Regions from separate parts of the Pseudomonas sp. S2_F03 genome, predicted to be linked through region 2. Evidence: predicted binding sites of a transcription regulator. Region 2 holds the regulator's gene; each other region holds the start of a gene.
What was found. Region 2 encodes sigma-54, which starts transcription at its own class of promoters, with help from an activator protein. Its sites were predicted from a motif close to ANTGGCATNNANNTTGCTNT; they were not measured.

Region 1 (5,814 bases), 2.6 Mb from region 2:
TCGACGTTGACCTGAACGAATCCCTGGACTGGGCACCGGTTCGCGCCCGTGTACAGAAAGGCATTCGTAACTCCAACATCATGGCCATCGCACCGACCGCGACCATCGCCAACATCACTGGCGTATCGCAGTCGATCGAACCGACCTACCAGAACCTCTACGTGAAATCGAACCTGTCGGGCGAATTCACCGTGATCAACCCGTACCTGGTTCGCGACCTGAAGGCTCGCGGCCTGTGGGACTCGGTCATGATCAACGACCTGAAGTACTACGACGGTTCGGTGCAGCAAATCGAGCGCATCCCGCAAGAACTCAAAGAGCTCTACGCGACTGCATTCGAAGTGGACACCAAGTGGATCGTTGACGCGGCAAGCCGTCGTCAGAAGTGGATCGACCAGGCTCAATCGCTGAACCTGTACATCGCTGGCGCTTCGGGCAAGAAGCTGGACGTGACCTACCGCATGGCCTGGTACCGTGGTCTGAAAACCACTTACTACCTCCGTGCCCTGGCTGCGACCAGCACCGAGAAGTCGACCATCAACACCGGCAAGCTGAACGCTGTTTCCAGCGGCGGCAACCACGGTGAAGATTCGGTCCTGGCAGCACCTGCCGGCCCTGCTCCAGTGCCAAAGGCTTGCGCCATCGACGAGCCGGATTGCGAAGCTTGCCAATAAGCTGAGCCGGTAGGCGTCGCAAGACGCTACTCGAAAACCCCCGATCACTCCTCTGGATTGATCGGGGGTTTTCTTTTGGCTCAAGTAAAGCGTCGACTGTGCCACCCAATCGCGGGCAAGCCCGCTCCCACAGTTGATCGCATTCCTCCGGGCCAACTCGGTCCCCTGTGGGAGCGAGCTTGCTCGCGATGAGGCCAATACAGACAACCAAAATGTCAGCACCTGAGACAAATCCCGTCCATAAAAAAACCCCTCTTTCGAGGGGTTTTTTATGCAGCGCTATCAGGCATCAAGTCATCTGAATGATGGTCTGCATGATGGTGCTCTGGGTGGAGATGGTCTTGGCGTTCGCCTGGTAGTTGCTCTGCGCCTTGATCAAATCAACCAGCTCGTTGGTCAGGTTGACGTTGGACTCTTCCAGCGAGTTGGACACCACCGAACCCAGCGTACCGGTTTTCGGTGCATCGATGCCAGGCACGCCTGAAGCGAAGGTTTCTTTCCAGGCAGTACCACCGATTGGCTGCAGGCCTTGTTCGTTGGCGAAACTGGCAATGGCTACCTGGCCGATGGCCTTGGTTTGCTGGTTGGTGAAGTTGGCGGTCATGACACCGCTTTCGTCGATGGTCAGGCTGGAAATCTGGCCGGTCGCGTAACCGTCCTGATACTGCGCAGTACGTGCGGTTGGCGAAGCGTAAGAAGTGGTTTTGGTCATGTCGAACGCGATACCGGCCGCGGCTGCGTCCGAACCGTTCAGGGCCCAGGTCGGCGGGTTGGTGTTGGCGTTAACCATCACGCCCGGCTTCCAGCCTGTCATGGTCAGGGTGGTACCGGTTTGCGTCCAGCCAGCACCGCCCGTCAGCGTCTTGATGGTGCCATCTGGATTGAAGGTGATATCAGCCTGGATCGGCACCGGTGGCTCAGTCAGCGGGTTGGTTGGGCTACGGCCGTCCATGTAGGTGTAAACAGTCCAGGAGTTGGACGCCGCATTTTTAACGTAAAACTGATCCATCGTGTGCTGGTTACCCTGCGTGTCGTACACAGGGGTGGAAATGGTCTTGTTGTAGCTGTTGGTGTCTTTGACGTTGAACGGGGTCACTGTTGGCAGTGGGTCCGAGGAGTTCAGGTTCATCGTCTGGTCGACACGAGTGGTCGCGTGCGGCGCCAGGCTCGAGGTGTCGATTTTCAGGTCGGTCAGCACGCCGTTGATGATCTTGCCGTTGGCGTCTACGCCAAAACCCTGCAAGCGGCGGCCGTTGTTGTCGACCACGTAGTTCTGGGCGTCAGTCTTGAACGCACCGGCACGGGTGTAACTCAGCGAGCCGTTGTCGCTCATGACGAAGAAACCGTTGCCCTGGATACCCATGTCCAACACGTTGCCGGTGTTGTTCACGTCGCCCTGGCCGAACTGCTGGGAAACGTTGGCCAGACGCACGCCGTTGCCGACGGTCTTGCTGCCGGTACCCAGGCGCGTGGCCGAGTACACGTCTTCGAATTCTGCACGGGACGATTTGAAACCGGTGGTCGCGACGTTGGCGATGTTGTTGCCGGTTACGTCCAGTTGTTTGTTGGCTGCATAGAGACCGCTAAGGCCGATATTGAAAGACATATTCCACTCCTTTGTGCCGTGTTAGTCGGCTCTATATACCAATGGTCTGTACTTTGGACAGGGCAACACTGCCCAGGCCTGCCAGGTTCAGCATCAACTCACCGCCGGTCTGGCTGATGGTCACGCTGTTGACGGTTGCCGGCAGGTAAGTCACCAGCGAGGTCGCCTTGCTGTCGTAAGTCGCGGTAGCTGCAAACTTGTAAGTGCCAGCCTTGGCCACTTCGCCCGCATCGTTCTTGCCGTCCCAGATGAAACCGGCGTTGCCGGCCTGCTGGCTGCCAAGATCGATGGTGCGAACGACTTTGCCATCGGTATCCGTGATCTTGATCGTCACCGGATTCGTCGAAGCCGGTACGACCGCCGTACCGTTGAAACTCTTGGAGGTATCGACCACTGCGGTATCGGTCTGGGCAACCACCGAACGCCCCACCAGCGAAGACGCTTGCAGCGCTTGCGAGGAGTTGTAGTTGCCGGCAATGCCGCTGACGGTATCGTTCAGCGTGGTGATGCCTTCCAGGCTGCTGAACTGCGCCAACTGCGCGACGAACGCGCCGTTGTCCTGCGGCTCCAACGGGTTCTGGTTTTTCAGCTGGGTCACCAGCAACTGCAGGAACGCGTCTTTGCCCAACGCTTTCTTGCCCGTGGCGCTGCCGGTTGCGGCAGCCAGGCCATCGCTGCTGGATTTATTGGCCTTGACCGAAGAGTTGGCCAGGACATCCTTGAGGCTCACGCCACTGGTGGTATCGATAACACTCATCTGAGTCGCCCCTTATCACTGACCGAGAGTCAGGACCTTCTGCATCATGGTTTTGGCGGTGTTCATCATTTCAGCGTTGGTCTGGAACGAACGACTCGCGGAAATCATGTCGGCCATTTCTTCGACGACGTTGACGTTCGGGTAGTAGACGTAGCCCTTGGCATCGGCAGCCGGATGGTTCGGCTCGTAGCGCGCTTCAAGGTTGCTCTGGTCTTCGACCACGCCCAGCACTTGCACGCCTTGACCCGCAGCGTCCTGGCTCTGGAACAGCGAGTTGCTGCCGCCGCTCTGGCCGCCCTGGAACATGGTGGCGAATACCGGGTGACGGGCGCGATAGGTCTGGTCGATGCTCGATGAGACGGTTTCGGCGTTGGCGATGTTCGAGGCCACGGTGTTCAAGCGAGTGGTTTGAGCACTCATGCCGCTACCGGCAATGTTGAAAACACTGGATAGAGACATGACTTACTCTCCGCGCAGGGCTGACACCAGCCCTTTGAATTTGCTGTTGAGCAGGGTGAAGCTGGCCTGGAAGCCGACCGCGTTTTCCGCGTAGTTCGACTGTTCCAGTTGGGCGTCCACGGTGTTCTGGTCGATCGATGGCTGCATCGGCGTGCGATACATCAGCGACTCGTCGCCATTGCCCAGGCCTTCAGCTTCGATATGACGGCTGTTGGTCATGTTCAAGGCAAAGGTGCCGTTCTTGGTTTTCTCGTTCTGTGCAGCGAGCACTTTGGAGAATTCCAGATCCCGAGCCTTGTAGTTCGGGGTGTCGGCGTTGGCGATGTTGTTGGCCAGGACTTCGGCACGCTGAGCGCGGAAGCCCAGGGCTTGTTCGTGGATACCGAGCGCTTTATCGAAGCTGATGCTCATGTCGGGAAACCTTCGGGTGACCTGATTTTTCGTAACCAGAGACATAGCAAGCGGCGTGCCAATTCGAAAAAGCCCGAAAACAGGGGCTTTGCGGGCGGTGGCAAAGCGGCAATGCCAGAAAAGCGGCAACCGGTTTCCGCTGGCTGCCGCTTTTCTGCCGCTTATCACCGGTTTTCAGAACACCGAAATACACTGTGGGAGCCGGGCTTGCCCGCGATGGCGGTATATCTGACAAAGTTAATTTGACTGACATACCGCCATCGCGGGCAAGCCCGGCTCCTACAGGGGTTAGCGGTGTTGGTGGGAAATCATCAGGCAAAAAAAACGGGAGCCCCTGAGGACTCCCGTTCTTGTATTGCCGGTGAACAATCACTTCGCCTGGTAAATGATCCCCGGGCTGCACTGGACCATCTGGTAATGATCCGGCAAACCGTTCAGCGCTTCGGACGCGCCGAGGAACAAATAGCCGCCCGGTTTGAGCGTGCTGTGAATGCGCAACAGGATGTCTTTCTTCACCTCTGCGGAGAAGTAGATCAGCACGTTGCGGCAGAACACGATGTCGAATTTGCCAAGGGCCGCGTAGCTGTCCAGCAGGTTGAACGAGCGAAACTCCACCCGGCTCTTGATCGGCGCCTTGATCGCCCAGCGTCCCGGCCCTTTTGGGTCGAAGTAACGCTGAAGACGCTCGGGCGACAGGCCTCGGCCGATGGCCAGGCTGTCGTACTCGCCGGTCTTGCAGTTGGTCAGCATGGTGCCGGACAAGTCGGTGGCTACAATCTGCGCCCCCATCTTCAACTGGCCCATGTTGACGCGCTCGAACTCATCGATGGACATCGACAGCGAGTACGGTTCCTGACCCGACGAGCACGCCGCCGACCAGATCCGCAGACGCTGACCGGGAGCGGCCTTGATCGCTTCAGGCAATACCTTGTTCTTCAAGACTTCAAACGGATAGGTGTCACGAAACCACAGGGTTTCGTTGGTGGTCATGGCATCCACCACCATTTCGCGCAAACCGCTGCGCGGCTGGGTCTGGATGCGCTGGACCAGCTCACCCAGGGATTTGATGCCTTGCTGTTCCATCAGTTTGTTGAGACGGCTCGAGACCAGGTACTGCTTGTTTTCACCGAGCAAAATGCCACAGGCTTTTTCCAGGAACACCCGGAACTGTTCGAAATCCAAATTACCCGTAGACAATGATGCCGCCTCTTAAATCGTGTTAACCACCAGGGGCAGAAGGCCCCTAGCTGATATCTGCTGCTTTGATCCGGTCGACTACCCGGGATGCCAGGTCATCAGGACGGAATTTGGCAAGGAAGTCATCGGCACCGACTTTCTTGACCATCGCCTGATTGAATACACCCGACAACGAAGTATGCAGGATGATATGAAGCTTTTGCATGCGCGGGTCGTTGCGGATCTCGGCCGTCAGGGTGTACCCGTCCATTTCCGGCATCTCGATGTCGGAAATCATCATCAGGAACTCTTCCTCCGGCTTTTTCCCTTCGTCGACCAGCTTTTTCAGATAGTCCAGCGCTTGCTTGCCGTCGTTCAACGCGACCACTTCGACACCGACGGTTTGCAGGCAACGGGTCACCTGCTTGCGTGCCACCGACGAGTCATCGACCGTCAGGACCTTCAAGGACAAGGCCTTGTGCTGGGTTTCGACATCCACCACGCCGACCGAAATCACTTCCGGTGTCGGGGCCACTTCCGCGAGGATTTTCTCGACGTCGATGATTTCGACTAACTGATTGTCGACCCGAGTCACAGCCGTCAGGTAATGATCGCGCCCCGTGCCCTTGGGCGGCGGGTGAATCTCTTCCCAGTTCATGTTGACGATGCGTTCCACCGAGCGCACCAGGAAACCCTGGGTCTTGGTGTTGTACTCCGTGATGATCACGAAC
Region 2 (5,814 bases):
ACTGTTGTTGCCGTTGGGATTGGCGTTGGCGGCGGGGGCGATGCTGTTGGTGGTGACCCACGAAGTGATCCCGGAGTCGCGACGCAATGGTCATGACAAACTCGCGAGTCTTGGCTTGTTGATCGGATTTTGTTTGATGATGGTGATGGATACGGCGCTGGCGTAACGCTGAGCTGTAGCAGCAGGTTTCGCCAGCTGCTACAGGGCGAGGTGTTACTCGCCTTCGTCGAAGAAGTTATTGATCAATGCCACGAGCGCATCCAGTGCTTCCTGCGCTTGCTCACCTTCGGTACTCAGGTGGATTGTGGTGCCCTTGCCGGCGGCGAGCATCATCATCGCCATGATGCTTTTACCGTCGACCGTGGATTCTGGGGCACGTCCTACCCTGATCGTGCAGTCCTTGAACTGACCCGCCACTCCAACGAATTTTGCAGAAGCGCGGGCATGCAGGCCCAGCTTGTTGATGATTTCAATTTCCAGAGCAGGCATCGCGATGTGGATCCTTTAGCTGAGGTCGCGGTGGCGGACCTGGACGTTCTTCAGGGATTGTTGCAGGACCTGGCCCAGACGTTCGGTCAGGTAGACGGAGCGATGATGCCCGCCGGTGCAGCCAATGGCGATGGTGACATAAGCCCGGTTACTGGCGGCAAAGCGCGGCAACCACTTGAGCAAGTAGGTGGAAATGTCCTGGAACATCTCTTCGACGTCCGGTTGAGCCGCCAGGTACTCGGCCACCGGTTGATCAAGCCCGGACTGCGCTCGCAGTTCCGGCTTCCAGTAAGGGTTGGGCAGGCAGCGCACATCGAACACCAGGTCCGCGTCCACCGGCATGCCGCGCTTGAATCCGAAGGACTCGACCAGGAATGCAGTGCCGGCTTCCGGCTGGTTCAGCAGGCGCAGCTTGATGGTGTCGCGTAGCTGATACAGGTTCAGGTTGGTGGTGTTGATTTTGAGATCAGCGAGGTCGGCAATGGGGCCAAGCAGATTGCTTTCGTCCTCGATCGCCTCAGCCAACGAGCGATTGGCGGTACTCAGCGGGTGACGACGGCGGGTCTCGGAAAACCGCTTGAGCAAGGTTTCTACGTCGGCGTCCAGGTACAGCACATCGCATTTGATGTGCCGGCTACGGACTTCCTCGAGTAACTCGGGAAACCGCGAAAGATGGCTCGGCAGATTGCGCGCATCGATAGATACGGCGACCAGTGGTTGCGACAATTCGGTATGAATCAACGCACGCTCGGCCAGTTCCGGCAACAGTCCGGCGGGCAGGTTGTCGATGCAGTAGTAGCCGTTATCCTCGAGAACATCGAGTACGGTGCTTTTACCCGAGCCGGAGCGGCCGCTGACGATGATCAAGCGCATGATTACTGACCGTTTTGCTCTTCCAGAACAACCTTATACAAGGCTTCGTTACTCGGAGCACTACGCAGTTTTTCCCGCACTTCCTTGCGATCAAGCATGCTGGCTATTTGACGAAGCAATTCAAGGTGCGCATCGGTGGCGGCTTCCGGGACCAGCAGTACGAACAGCAGGTCAACCGGGGCCCCGTCGATGGCATCGAAGTCGATGGGCGCGTCAAGGTGCATCAAGGCGCTGATGGGCGAGATGCAGCCCTTCAGACGGCAATGGGGGATGGCGATGCCGTTACCAAAACCGGTCGAGCCGAGTTTTTCACGGGCGATCAATGCTTCGAAGACATCTTGCATCTCCAGATCCGGCACTTCCCGGGCGATCAGGTTGGCAATTTGCTCGAGGGCTTTCTTTTTACTGCCGCCCGGCACGTTCACGAGGGAACGGCCGGGGGTCAGGATGTTTTCAAGTCGGATCATGGGTTGGGAGTGTTAACGACCGGTTGCACCCTGGAGGAGGCTCTGGGTCTTTTCCTTATGCTTTTTGAGTTGTTTATCCAGCTTGTCGGTCAGTGAATCGATCGCTGCGTACATGTCGGTATGTTCCGCGTTGGCGACCACTTCATTGCCGGGAATATGCAGGGTGGCTTCGATTTTCTGCTTCAGCTTCTCGACGGTCATCGTGACCTGCACGTTGGTGATCTTGTCGAAATGCCGCTCTAATCGTTCGAGTTTTTCGCCGATGTAGGTGCGCAGGGGTTCGGTCACTTCCAGTTGGTGTCCACTGATGTTGACTTGCATACAGCTTCTCCTTCGTTGCCAGTGCATAAAGCGGCAGGCAGAAATGCCTGCCACTGGAACGCTGTGGCGTGGCCCTACATCAACCGCTTACGTTCGCTCGAAGGCGCGATCCCCAGGGATTCGCGATACTTGGCGACGGTGCGGCGAGCCACCTGAATGCCTTGTGCCTCCAGTAAACCAGCGATCTTGCTGTCACTCAACGGCTTTTTCTGATTTTCCGCGGCAACCAGTTTTTTGATGATCGCGCGGATCGCTGTGGACGAGCATTCACCGCCTTCGGAGGTACTTACGTGGCTGGAGAAAAAGTATTTCAACTCATAAATGCCCCGAGGGGTATGCATGAATTTTTGCGTGGTCACCCGTGAAATCGTCGATTCGTGCATGCCCACCGCTTCGGCAATGTCATGCAGGACCAAAGGCTTCATGGCTTCGTCGCCGTATTCCAGGAAACCGCGCTGATGCTCGACGATCTGGGTGGCAACTTTCATCAGGGTTTCATTGCGGCTTTGCAGGCTCTTGATGAACCAGCGGGCCTCTTGCAGCTGATTGCGCATGAAGGTGTTGTCAGCGCTGGTGTCGGCACGGCGGACAAACCCGGCGTATTGCGCGTTGACCCGCAACCTTGGCACCGATTCCTGGTTGAGCTCTACCAGCCAGCGCTCGTTATCCTTGCGCACGATAACGTCAGGCACGACGTATTCGGCTTCACTGGATTCGATCTGCGAGCCGGGACGCGGGTTGAGGCTCTGGACCAGTTCGATGATCTGGCGCAGTTCGTCTTCCTTGAGCTTCATGCGGCGCATCAACTGGCTGTAGTCGCGGCTGCCCAGCAGATCGATGTAGTCAGTGACCAGACGCTTGGCTTCGGCCAGCCAAGGCGTCTTGGCTGGTAGCTGGCGTAGTTGCAGCAGCAGGCATTCGCCCAGGTTGCGAGCGCCGATGCCGGCAGGCTCGAATTGCTGGATGCGGTGCAGGACGGCTTCGATTTCGTCCAGTTCGATGTCCAGTTCCGGATCGAAGGCTTCGAGGATTTCCTCGAGGGTTTCATCCAGATAGCCCTGATTGTTGATGCAGTCGATCAGGGTCACGGCGATCAGGCGATCGGTGTCGGACATCGGTGCCAGGTTCAGTTGCCACAACAGGTGGCTTTGCAGGCTCTCGCCGGCCGATGTGCGAGTGGTGAAATCCCATTCGTCGTCATCGTTGCTCGGCAAGCTGCTGGCGCTGGTCTGGTAAACGTCTTCCCATGCGGTATCGACCGGCAGTTCATTGGGAATGCGTTCGTTCCAGTCACCTTCCTCGAGGTTGTCCACCGTGGGGGCGGTTTCCTGATAGGAGGGTTCCTGAATGTCGGCGTTGGGTGGCTGCTCGGCTTTGTCGGCCAAGGGATCGGCGTTGTCGAAGTCGTCGCCTTCTTCCTGGCGTTCGAGCATCGGATTGGACTCCAAAGCCTCCTGGATTTCCTGTTGCAGGTCCAGGGTCGACAATTGGAGCAGGCGGATGGCCTGTTGCAGCTGCGGTGTCATCGTCAGCTGCTGGCCCATTCTCAAGACTAGCGATGGTTTCATGGCAGGGGCTTAACACCTTATTCGCCGGCGCACATGCGCCATCCACTACAGGGCGCCGGAGCGCCAAACATAAGCAAATTATATGCCTGAAACTGAAGTGTTTGCCTAGAGCGCCGTAACAATAAAAAACACACTGCTGTGTTAATTGCGCCAGGAGCTCAGTCGACTAGCCAGACACCTCGATGCTTACAGGCGGAACTCATGGCCCAGATAGACTTCTTTCACCAGGTCGTTTGCAAGGATAGTGGCAGAGTCGCCCTCGGCGATCAGTTGGCCATCGTTGACGATGTACGCGGTTTCGCAGATATCCAGGGTTTCACGGACGTTGTGGTCCGTGATCAGCACGCCAATGCCCTTGGCCTTGAGGTGGTAGATAATCTGTTTGATGTCGCCGACCGAAATCGGGTCCACGCCGGCGAAGGGTTCGTCGAGCAGGATGAATTTCGGGTTAGTCGCCAGTGCCCGGGCAATTTCCACACGGCGGCGTTCGCCACCCGACAGGCTCATGCCAAGGTTGTCGCGGATGTGGCTGATATGGAATTCCTGCAGCAGGCTTTCCAGCTCTTTGCGACGTCCGGCCTTGTCGAGTTCCTTGCGGGTCTCGAGGATCGCCATGATGTTGTCGGCCACCGAGAGTTTGCGGAAGATCGACGCTTCTTGCGGCAGATAGCCGATACCGGCTTTCGCACGACCGTGCATGGGCTGGTGGCTGACGTCCAGGTCGTCGATCAGTACGCGCCCTTGATCGGCCTGTACAAGGCCGACAATCATGTAGAAGCAGGTGGTCTTGCCGGCGCCGTTAGGGCCCAGCAGGCCGACGATTTGACCGCTGTCGATCGACAGGCTGACATCGCGCACGACCTGGCGGCTCTTGTAGCTCTTGGCCAGATGCTGAGCTTTCAGAGTTGCCATTACTGGGCCTTTTGCTCGTCGGTTTTCTTCTTCGGCTGGATCACCATGTCGATACGCGGGCGCGCCTCAGTGACCTTGCTGCCCGTGGCGCGACCAGCGCTCGCAAGCTTTTTGGCCGTGTCGTAGACGATCTTCTCGCCTTGGGTGACGTTGTTGTCCTTGTCGACAACTTTTGCCTTGTCGATCAGCACGACACGGTTTTGCGAGGCGTGGTACTGGATGGTGACGCCCCAGCCCTGAACAGGCTTGGTGTCGCCCTGGGTTTGCAGTTGTTCGAAGTAAGCGAGGTTGCCCACCGAAGTCACCACGTCGATGTCGCCAGTCGGAGTGCGGGTCATGGTCACTTTGTTGCCGGTGACCTTCATCGTGCCCTGGGTGATGATTACGTCGCCCGTATAGGTGGCGATACCGTTCTTGTCGTCCAGTTGGGCGTCGTCGGCCTGTATGCGGATAGGCTGGGATTGGTCGGTCGGCAGAGCCCAGGCGCTCACGCTTCCCAGTGCTGCGCCCAGACTGAGCAAAATAGGGAGAGTTTTAACGAGCCTCATACTGTCCTCTTACGTTCGATAGCAGGTGTATCCTGCTTTCTTTCAAGTACGCTTTCATTCCGTTGCCTGTCGATACACCGCCAGCGCCGTCGATTCTAACGGGTTGGTCGGTCTGCGCATATTGTTGCTGCGGGAACACAGTCATACGGGTGGTGGTAATCAGGGTCCTGCGGTTTTTTTCGTCGAAACGGGTGATGCGTACCGAATCGATCAGCTCGACCTGAGTGCCGTCAGGGTTGACCTCCCCGTGATCGCTCTGGACGTGCCAGGGAAACTGGGTGCCGCGGAACATGTTCAGGTCGGGATTGGTCAGTAGCGTGACTTCGGACGCTTTCAGGTGTTCGACCTTGTCCGACGTCATTTCGTATTGCAATTTGCCGTCCGGCAGGAACTGCACGCTATGGGCGTTGAGCGCGTAATAGTCGATCGCGCTTTCATCGACCTTGACCACAGGTTTGTCGAGGAAGCGTTCCGGGCTGATGTTCCAGTAGCCGACTGCGGCGAACAGCGCCGCAATGCAACCGAACAACAGAATGTTGCGAAACTTTTTGCTTAGCATAATGGGCTCACAGGTACGCAGCGTTGGCCGCATCAAGGCGGCCCTGGGCACGCAGGATCAATTCGCAGAATTCGCGA
Region 3 (5,814 bases), 670 kb from region 2:
CCCACGCAGAGCGTGGGAACGATCAAAACGCATCAATCCCCCCGTAGCAGCTGTCGAGCTTGCGAGGCAGCGTTCGGCTGCGCAGCAGTCGCAGTCCGGGGACAAGGTCGAAATGATGCACCGCAGCGTTTGATTTCACGACAGCTGCGCAGCCGAACGCTGCCTCGCAAGCTCGGCAGCTGCTACAGCCAGACAAACAAAAACGCCCCCGACCTTGCGGTCGGGGGCGTTTTTTTGCCAGCTAACTAAATGACTTAGTTACCGGACTTCTTCGCAGCGCGGGTACGCTCGCTTTCGCCCAGGATCTTCTTGCGAAGACGGATGGACTTAGGAGTGACTTCACACAGTTCGTCTTCTTGTACGAACTCCAGAGCTTGCTCCAGAGTGAACTTGACAGGCGGAACCAGTGCGATGGTTTCGTCTTTACCCGAAGCACGCATGTTGTCGAGCTTCTTGCCTTTAGTCGGGTTAACACCCAGGTCGTTGTCGCGGCTGTTCAAGCCAACGATTTGACCTTCATAGATGTCCTGGCCGTGTTCTACGAACAACTTGCCACGCGCCTGCAGGGTTTCCAGCGAGTAAGTCAGAGCCTTACCGGTCGCTACCGACACCAGTACACCGTTCTGACGGCCGGACATGTCGCCGGACTTCATCACGTCGTAACGGTCGAAGATCGAGGTCAGGATGCCGCCACCGGAGGTCAGGGTCAGGAACTCGTTACGGAAACCGATCAAGCCACGAGCCGGGATGTTGTACTCAAGGCGCACACGGCCCTTGCCATCCGGAACCATGTTGGTCAGGTCGCCTTTACGCAGGCCCATTTGCTCCATGATCGCGCCCTGGGATTCTTCCGGCAGGTCGATGGTCACGTTTTCGTACGGTTCGTGCTTGACGCCGTCAACCATACGGATGATCACTTCCGGACGACCAACACCCATTTCGAAGCCTTCGCGACGCATGGTTTCGATCAGTACCGAGAGGTGCAGCTCACCACGGCCGGACACTTTGAACTTGTCAGCCGAGTCGCCTTCTTCAACGCGCAGAGCAACGTTGTACAGCAGCTCTTTGTCCAGACGTTCCTTGATGTTACGGCTGGTCACGAACTTGCCTTCACGGCCGCAGAACGGCGAGTCGTTAACCTGGAAGGTCATCGAAACGGTTGGCTCGTCAACGGTCAGCGGCTTCATCGCTTCGACGTTCAGTGGGTCGCACAGAGTGTCGGAGATGAACAGTTGGTCGAAGCCGCTAACGCAGACGATGTCGCCGGCAGCTGCTTCTTCAACGTCGATGCGGTGCAGACCGTGGTGACCCATCAGCTTCAGGATACGACCGTTACGGCGCTTGCCGTCGGCATCGATTGCCACAACCGGGGTGTTCGGCTTGACGCGACCACGAGCGATACGGCCAACGCCGATAACACCCAGGAAGCTGTTGTAGTCCAGAGCGGAGATCTGCATCTGGAACGGACCGTCACGGTCGACTTTCGGTGCTGGTACATCGTCGACGATCGACTGGTACAGCGGGGTCATGTCTTCAGCCATGGCGGTGTGGTCAAGACCAGCAATACCGTTCAGGGCCGAGGCGTAGACGACTTTGAAGTCCAGCTGTTCTTCGGTAGCACCCAGGTTGTCGAACAGGTCGAAGATCTGGTCCAGAACCCAGTCCGGACGCGCGCCTGGACGGTCAACCTTGTTGATGACCACGATTGGACGCAGGCCGGCTTCGAAAGCCTTCTTGGTCACGAAACGGGTTTGCGGCATAGGGCCGTCTTGAGCGTCAACCAGCAGCAGAACGGAGTCAACCATCGACATTACGCGTTCAACTTCACCGCCGAAGTCGGCGTGGCCCGGGGTGTCCACGATGTTGATGTGGTAGCCGTTCCAGTTGATGGCGGTGTTTTTCGCCAGAATGGTAATACCGCGCTCTTTCTCCTGGTCGTTGGAGTCCATCACGCGCTCGTCGTTGAGCTCGTTGCGCTCCAGGGTGCCGGATTGACGCAAGAGTTTGTCTACCAGGGTGGTTTTACCATGGTCAACGTGAGCAATGATGGCGATGTTGCGTAGATTTTCGATCACTTGTGTATCTCGATCAGAGGATTCGGTGTGCTGACAAGTCTTGGCAGCGATTTACAGTAGAGTCAGGCCTTGCCGTTACAGCTTGACGGCAGAGTCGGGGGGCCGGTGACGCAGGCCACAGGCATACAGCCCCGGGCTCTTAGCTCGGTCGATAAACGCGCACATTGGCATGCCCCTCACTGAGCAAATGGTGGGCATGCAGGCGACTCATCACGCCTTTGTCGCAATACAGCAGGTACTGGCGAGTAGGGTCCAGTTCCTTGAAACGAGCGTTCAATGCATAAAACGGCATCGTTTGTACCTCGATGCCAGCGAGGTCCAGCGGGTCATCCTCAGCGGCATCCGGGTGACGGATGTCGATGACGATTTGCCCCGCCAGCGCTTCGCTGACTTCTTCAATCTGCAAGTCCTGGCCCAATTCGTCGATTACGCGATCGATCGGCACCAGTTTGGCGTTTTCGAGCGCACGCTCGAGCACCGCCATGTCGAATTCTTTCTCTTCGTGCTCCACCCGGTGGCGCTTGGCAGCCGTCTTCGGATTAACCGAGATGACCCCGCAGTATTCCGGCATGTGCTTGGCGAAGTCGGCCGTCCCGATTTCGTTGGCCAGGTCGATGATGTCCTGCTTGTGACTGGCGATCAGCGGGCGCAGCACCAGCTTCTCGGTCACGCAGTCGATCACGTTCAGGTTCGGCAAAGTCTGGCTCGACACCTGGGAGATCGCCTCGCCGGTCACCAGCGCTTCGATTTGCAGTCGATCAGCAATACGGGAAGCAGCGCGCAACATCATACGCTTCAAAACTACACCCATATGACTGTTATCGACTTTCCCGAGAATTTCTCCCAGTACTTCCTCGAACGGCACACTGACAAATAACACGCGCTGGGAGCTGCCGTACTTCTTCCAGATGAAGTGCGCGACTTCCATCACGCCCAGCTCGTGGGCCCTTCCGCCCAGATTGAAGAAGCAGAAGTGAGCCATCAGGCCGCGACGCATGATCTGGTAGGCCGCCACGGTGGAGTCGAAGCCGCCGGACATCAACACAAGTGTCTGTTCCAGTGCACCCAGCGGATAACCGCCGATGCCGTTGTGCTGACTGTGGATTACGAACAACCGTTGGTCGCGAACTTCGATTCGGACTTCGATTTCAGGCTTTTTCAGGTCAATCCCGGCGGCACCGCACTGACGGCGCAACTGGCTGCCGACGTACTTCTCAATATCTATCGAGCTAAATGGGTGCTTGCCGGCGCGTTTGCAACGCACCGAAAAAATCTTGCCGGCCAGCGCATCACCGTAGTGCTGCTTGCATTTTTCAACGATGTCGTCGAAATCCCCCAGCGGGTACTCATCGATCTGCAGGAAGTGCGCGACGCCCGGCATGCAGCTCAGGCGCTCGCCCATCTCCTTCAGGGCCTTGGGGTCGCTGACGCGGGTTTCCAGCTCGAGGTTGTCCCACACGCCGTTCACCACCACGGCCGGGTCCAGATCGCGGAGCACGGCACGGATGTTCTTGGCCAATTGGCGGATGAAACGCATCCGTACCGGGCGGCTCTTGATGGTGATCTCAGGGAAGACTTTTACGATTAATTTCATGGAAACAGCGCGCGCATGGCCTGCCGAAAAAGGGGGGCGCGGATTATAGCGGAAATTGCTCAAGGTTTAACCAATTAATGTGCAGAAGGTTTTGCGCGCACCAAAACGGGTCATTTGTGAATTTCAGCGCTACATTGTAGGGCGGGATTTCCCACCTAAAGGGCCTTTGCGCCTTTATAAGCGTGTATTTGGGGCAAAAAACCCATGGTGGGGCACTGGCATGCAATTTGCTCCCTTGTGAGGCAGGTTGCCTTGGCAGAGTATTCGCGCCGGCATCACCAACATTCTAAGGGCATCCACTACTAAGCCCGAAGCCACCCGGAGGACACTATGTCGAAGTCGGTTCAACTCATCAAAGATCATGACGTCAAGTGGATTGATCTGCGCTTCACAGACACCAAAGGCACTCAGCACCACGTGACCATGCCGGCTCGCGACGCGCTGGATGACGACTTCTTCGAAGTCGGCAAAATGTTCGATGGCTCCTCCATCGCTGGCTGGAAAGGCATCGAAGCCTCCGACATGATCCTGATGCCGGACGACTCCACCGCTGTTCTCGACCCGTTCACCGAAGAGCCGACCCTGATCCTGGTCTGCGACATCATCGAACCTTCGAGCATGCAAGGCTACGACCGCGACCCACGTGCGATCGCCCGCCGCGCCGAAGAACACCTGAAAGCCACCGGTATCGGTGACACCGTGTTCGCTGGTCCAGAGCCAGAGTTCTTCATCTTCGACCAAGTCAAATTCAAGTCCGACATTTCCGGCTCCATGTTCAAGATCTACTCTGAACAAGGTTCGTGGATGTCCGACCAGGACATCGAAGGCGGCAACAAAGGCCACCGTCCAGGCGTCAAAGGCGGCTATTTCCCGGTTCCGCCGTTCGACCACGACCACGAAATCCGTACCTCCATGTGCAACGCACTGGAAGAAATGGGCCTGACCGTCGAAGTTCACCACCATGAAGTGGCGACTGCCGGCCAGAACGAAATCGGCGTCAAGTTCAACACCCTGGTGAAGAAAGCCGACGAAACCCAAACCCTGAAGTACGTCGTGCACAACGTTGCCGATGCCTACGGCCGCACCGCGACCTTCATGCCTAAGCCTCTGTACGGCGACAACGGCTCGGGTATGCACGTACACATGTCCATCTGGAAAGATGGCAAGAACACCTTCGCTGGCGAAGGTTATGCCGGCCTGTCCGACACCGCCCTGTACTTCATCGGCGGTATCATCAAGCACGGTAAGGCCCTGAACGGCTTCACCAACCCGGCTACCAACTCCTACAAGCGTCTGGTTCCAGGCTTCGAAGCTCCAGTGATGCTGGCCTACTCGGCTCGCAACCGTTCCGCTTCGATCCGTATTCCTTACGTGTCGAGCCCGAAAGCCCGCCGTATCGAAGCACGTTTCCCGGATCCGGCTGCCAACCCGTACCTGTGCTTCGCCGCACTGCTGATGGCTGGCCTGGACGGCATCCAGAACAAGATCCACCCTGGCGACGCGGCTGACAAAAACCTGTACGACCTGCCGCCTGAAGAGGCGAAAGAGATCCCACAAGTTTGCGGCAGCCTGAAAGAAGCCCTGGAAGAGCTGGACAAAGGTCGTGCGTTCCTGACCAAAGGCGGCGTTTTCAGCGACGATTTCATCGACGCTTACATCGCCCTGAAAAGCGAAGAAGAAATCAAGGTACGTACCTTCGTACACCCACTGGAATACGAGCTGTACTACAGCTGCTGATCCGGTAGCGCTGCGGCACGCAGCGTGACAAAAAGAGGCCTCCTTCGGGAGGCCTTTTTTGTGGGCGGCTTCCGACAACGAATATCGATTTCTCCTCCCACACACACAGCATCGTCCGGCATCAACCCAGTTGAATGACTCGTAGCCTGTTCACTACCTGCAATCAATGGATGGAATGATGAAAACTTTCCCACTCAAGATGCTACTGGCCGCCTTCACCGCCCTCCCCCTTCTAGGCTGCACCACAAAACCTCCATCGACAGAAATTGAACGAGAAATCCTGCTCAAAAGCAGCCAGTCGTGGGACAACTCGCCTTACATGCGTTACCCGGATGCCGCACCCGAACTGACCGTGCTCAAACTCAAGATACCGGCCAACACCCAACTGCCCTGGCACATCCACGCCAT

Region 1: flgB (flagellar basal body rod protein FlgB) is a predicted target of sigma-54. The motif match lies at 3,951-3,970, and genes of this name have one in related genera.
Region 3: glnA (glutamate--ammonia ligase) is a predicted target of sigma-54. The motif match lies at 3,884-3,903, and genes of this name have one in related genera.

What each region holds. Positions count from the first base shown of each region.
Region 1 covers NZ_CP162759.1:1,365,510-1,371,323, forward strand. The annotation lists gene AB4N76_RS06525 (ribonucleoside-diphosphate reductase subunit alpha) at 1-674, shown strand, start outside; gene flgE (flagellar hook protein FlgE) at 964-2,280, opposite strand; gene flgD (flagellar hook assembly protein FlgD) at 2,312-3,037, opposite strand; gene flgC (flagellar basal body rod protein FlgC) at 3,053-3,496, opposite strand; gene flgB (flagellar basal body rod protein FlgB) at 3,500-3,907, opposite strand; gene cheR (protein-glutamate O-methyltransferase CheR) at 4,277-5,104, opposite strand; gene AB4N76_RS06555 (chemotaxis protein CheV) at 5,151-5,814, opposite strand, start outside.
Region 2 covers NZ_CP162759.1:4,010,317-4,016,130, forward strand. The annotation lists gene AB4N76_RS18680 (ZIP family metal transporter) at 1-166, shown strand, start outside; gene AB4N76_RS18685 (HPr family phosphocarrier protein) at 214-489, opposite strand; gene rapZ (RNase adapter RapZ) at 505-1,362, opposite strand; gene ptsN (PTS IIA-like nitrogen regulatory protein PtsN) at 1,365-1,829, opposite strand; gene hpf (ribosome hibernation-promoting factor, HPF/YfiA family) at 1,842-2,150, opposite strand; gene AB4N76_RS18705 (RNA polymerase factor sigma-54) at 2,225-3,718, opposite strand; gene lptB (LPS export ABC transporter ATP-binding protein) at 3,905-4,630, opposite strand; gene lptA (lipopolysaccharide transport periplasmic protein LptA) at 4,630-5,178, opposite strand; gene lptC (LPS export ABC transporter periplasmic protein LptC) at 5,165-5,737, opposite strand; gene AB4N76_RS18725 (KdsC family phosphatase) at 5,745-5,814, opposite strand, start outside.
Region 3 covers NZ_CP162759.1:3,337,397-3,343,210, reverse strand. The annotation lists gene typA (translational GTPase TypA) at 255-2,075, opposite strand; gene thiI (tRNA uracil 4-sulfurtransferase ThiI) at 2,215-3,669, opposite strand; gene glnA (glutamate--ammonia ligase) at 4,000-5,406, shown strand; gene AB4N76_RS15715 (cupin domain-containing protein) at 5,585-5,814, shown strand, end outside.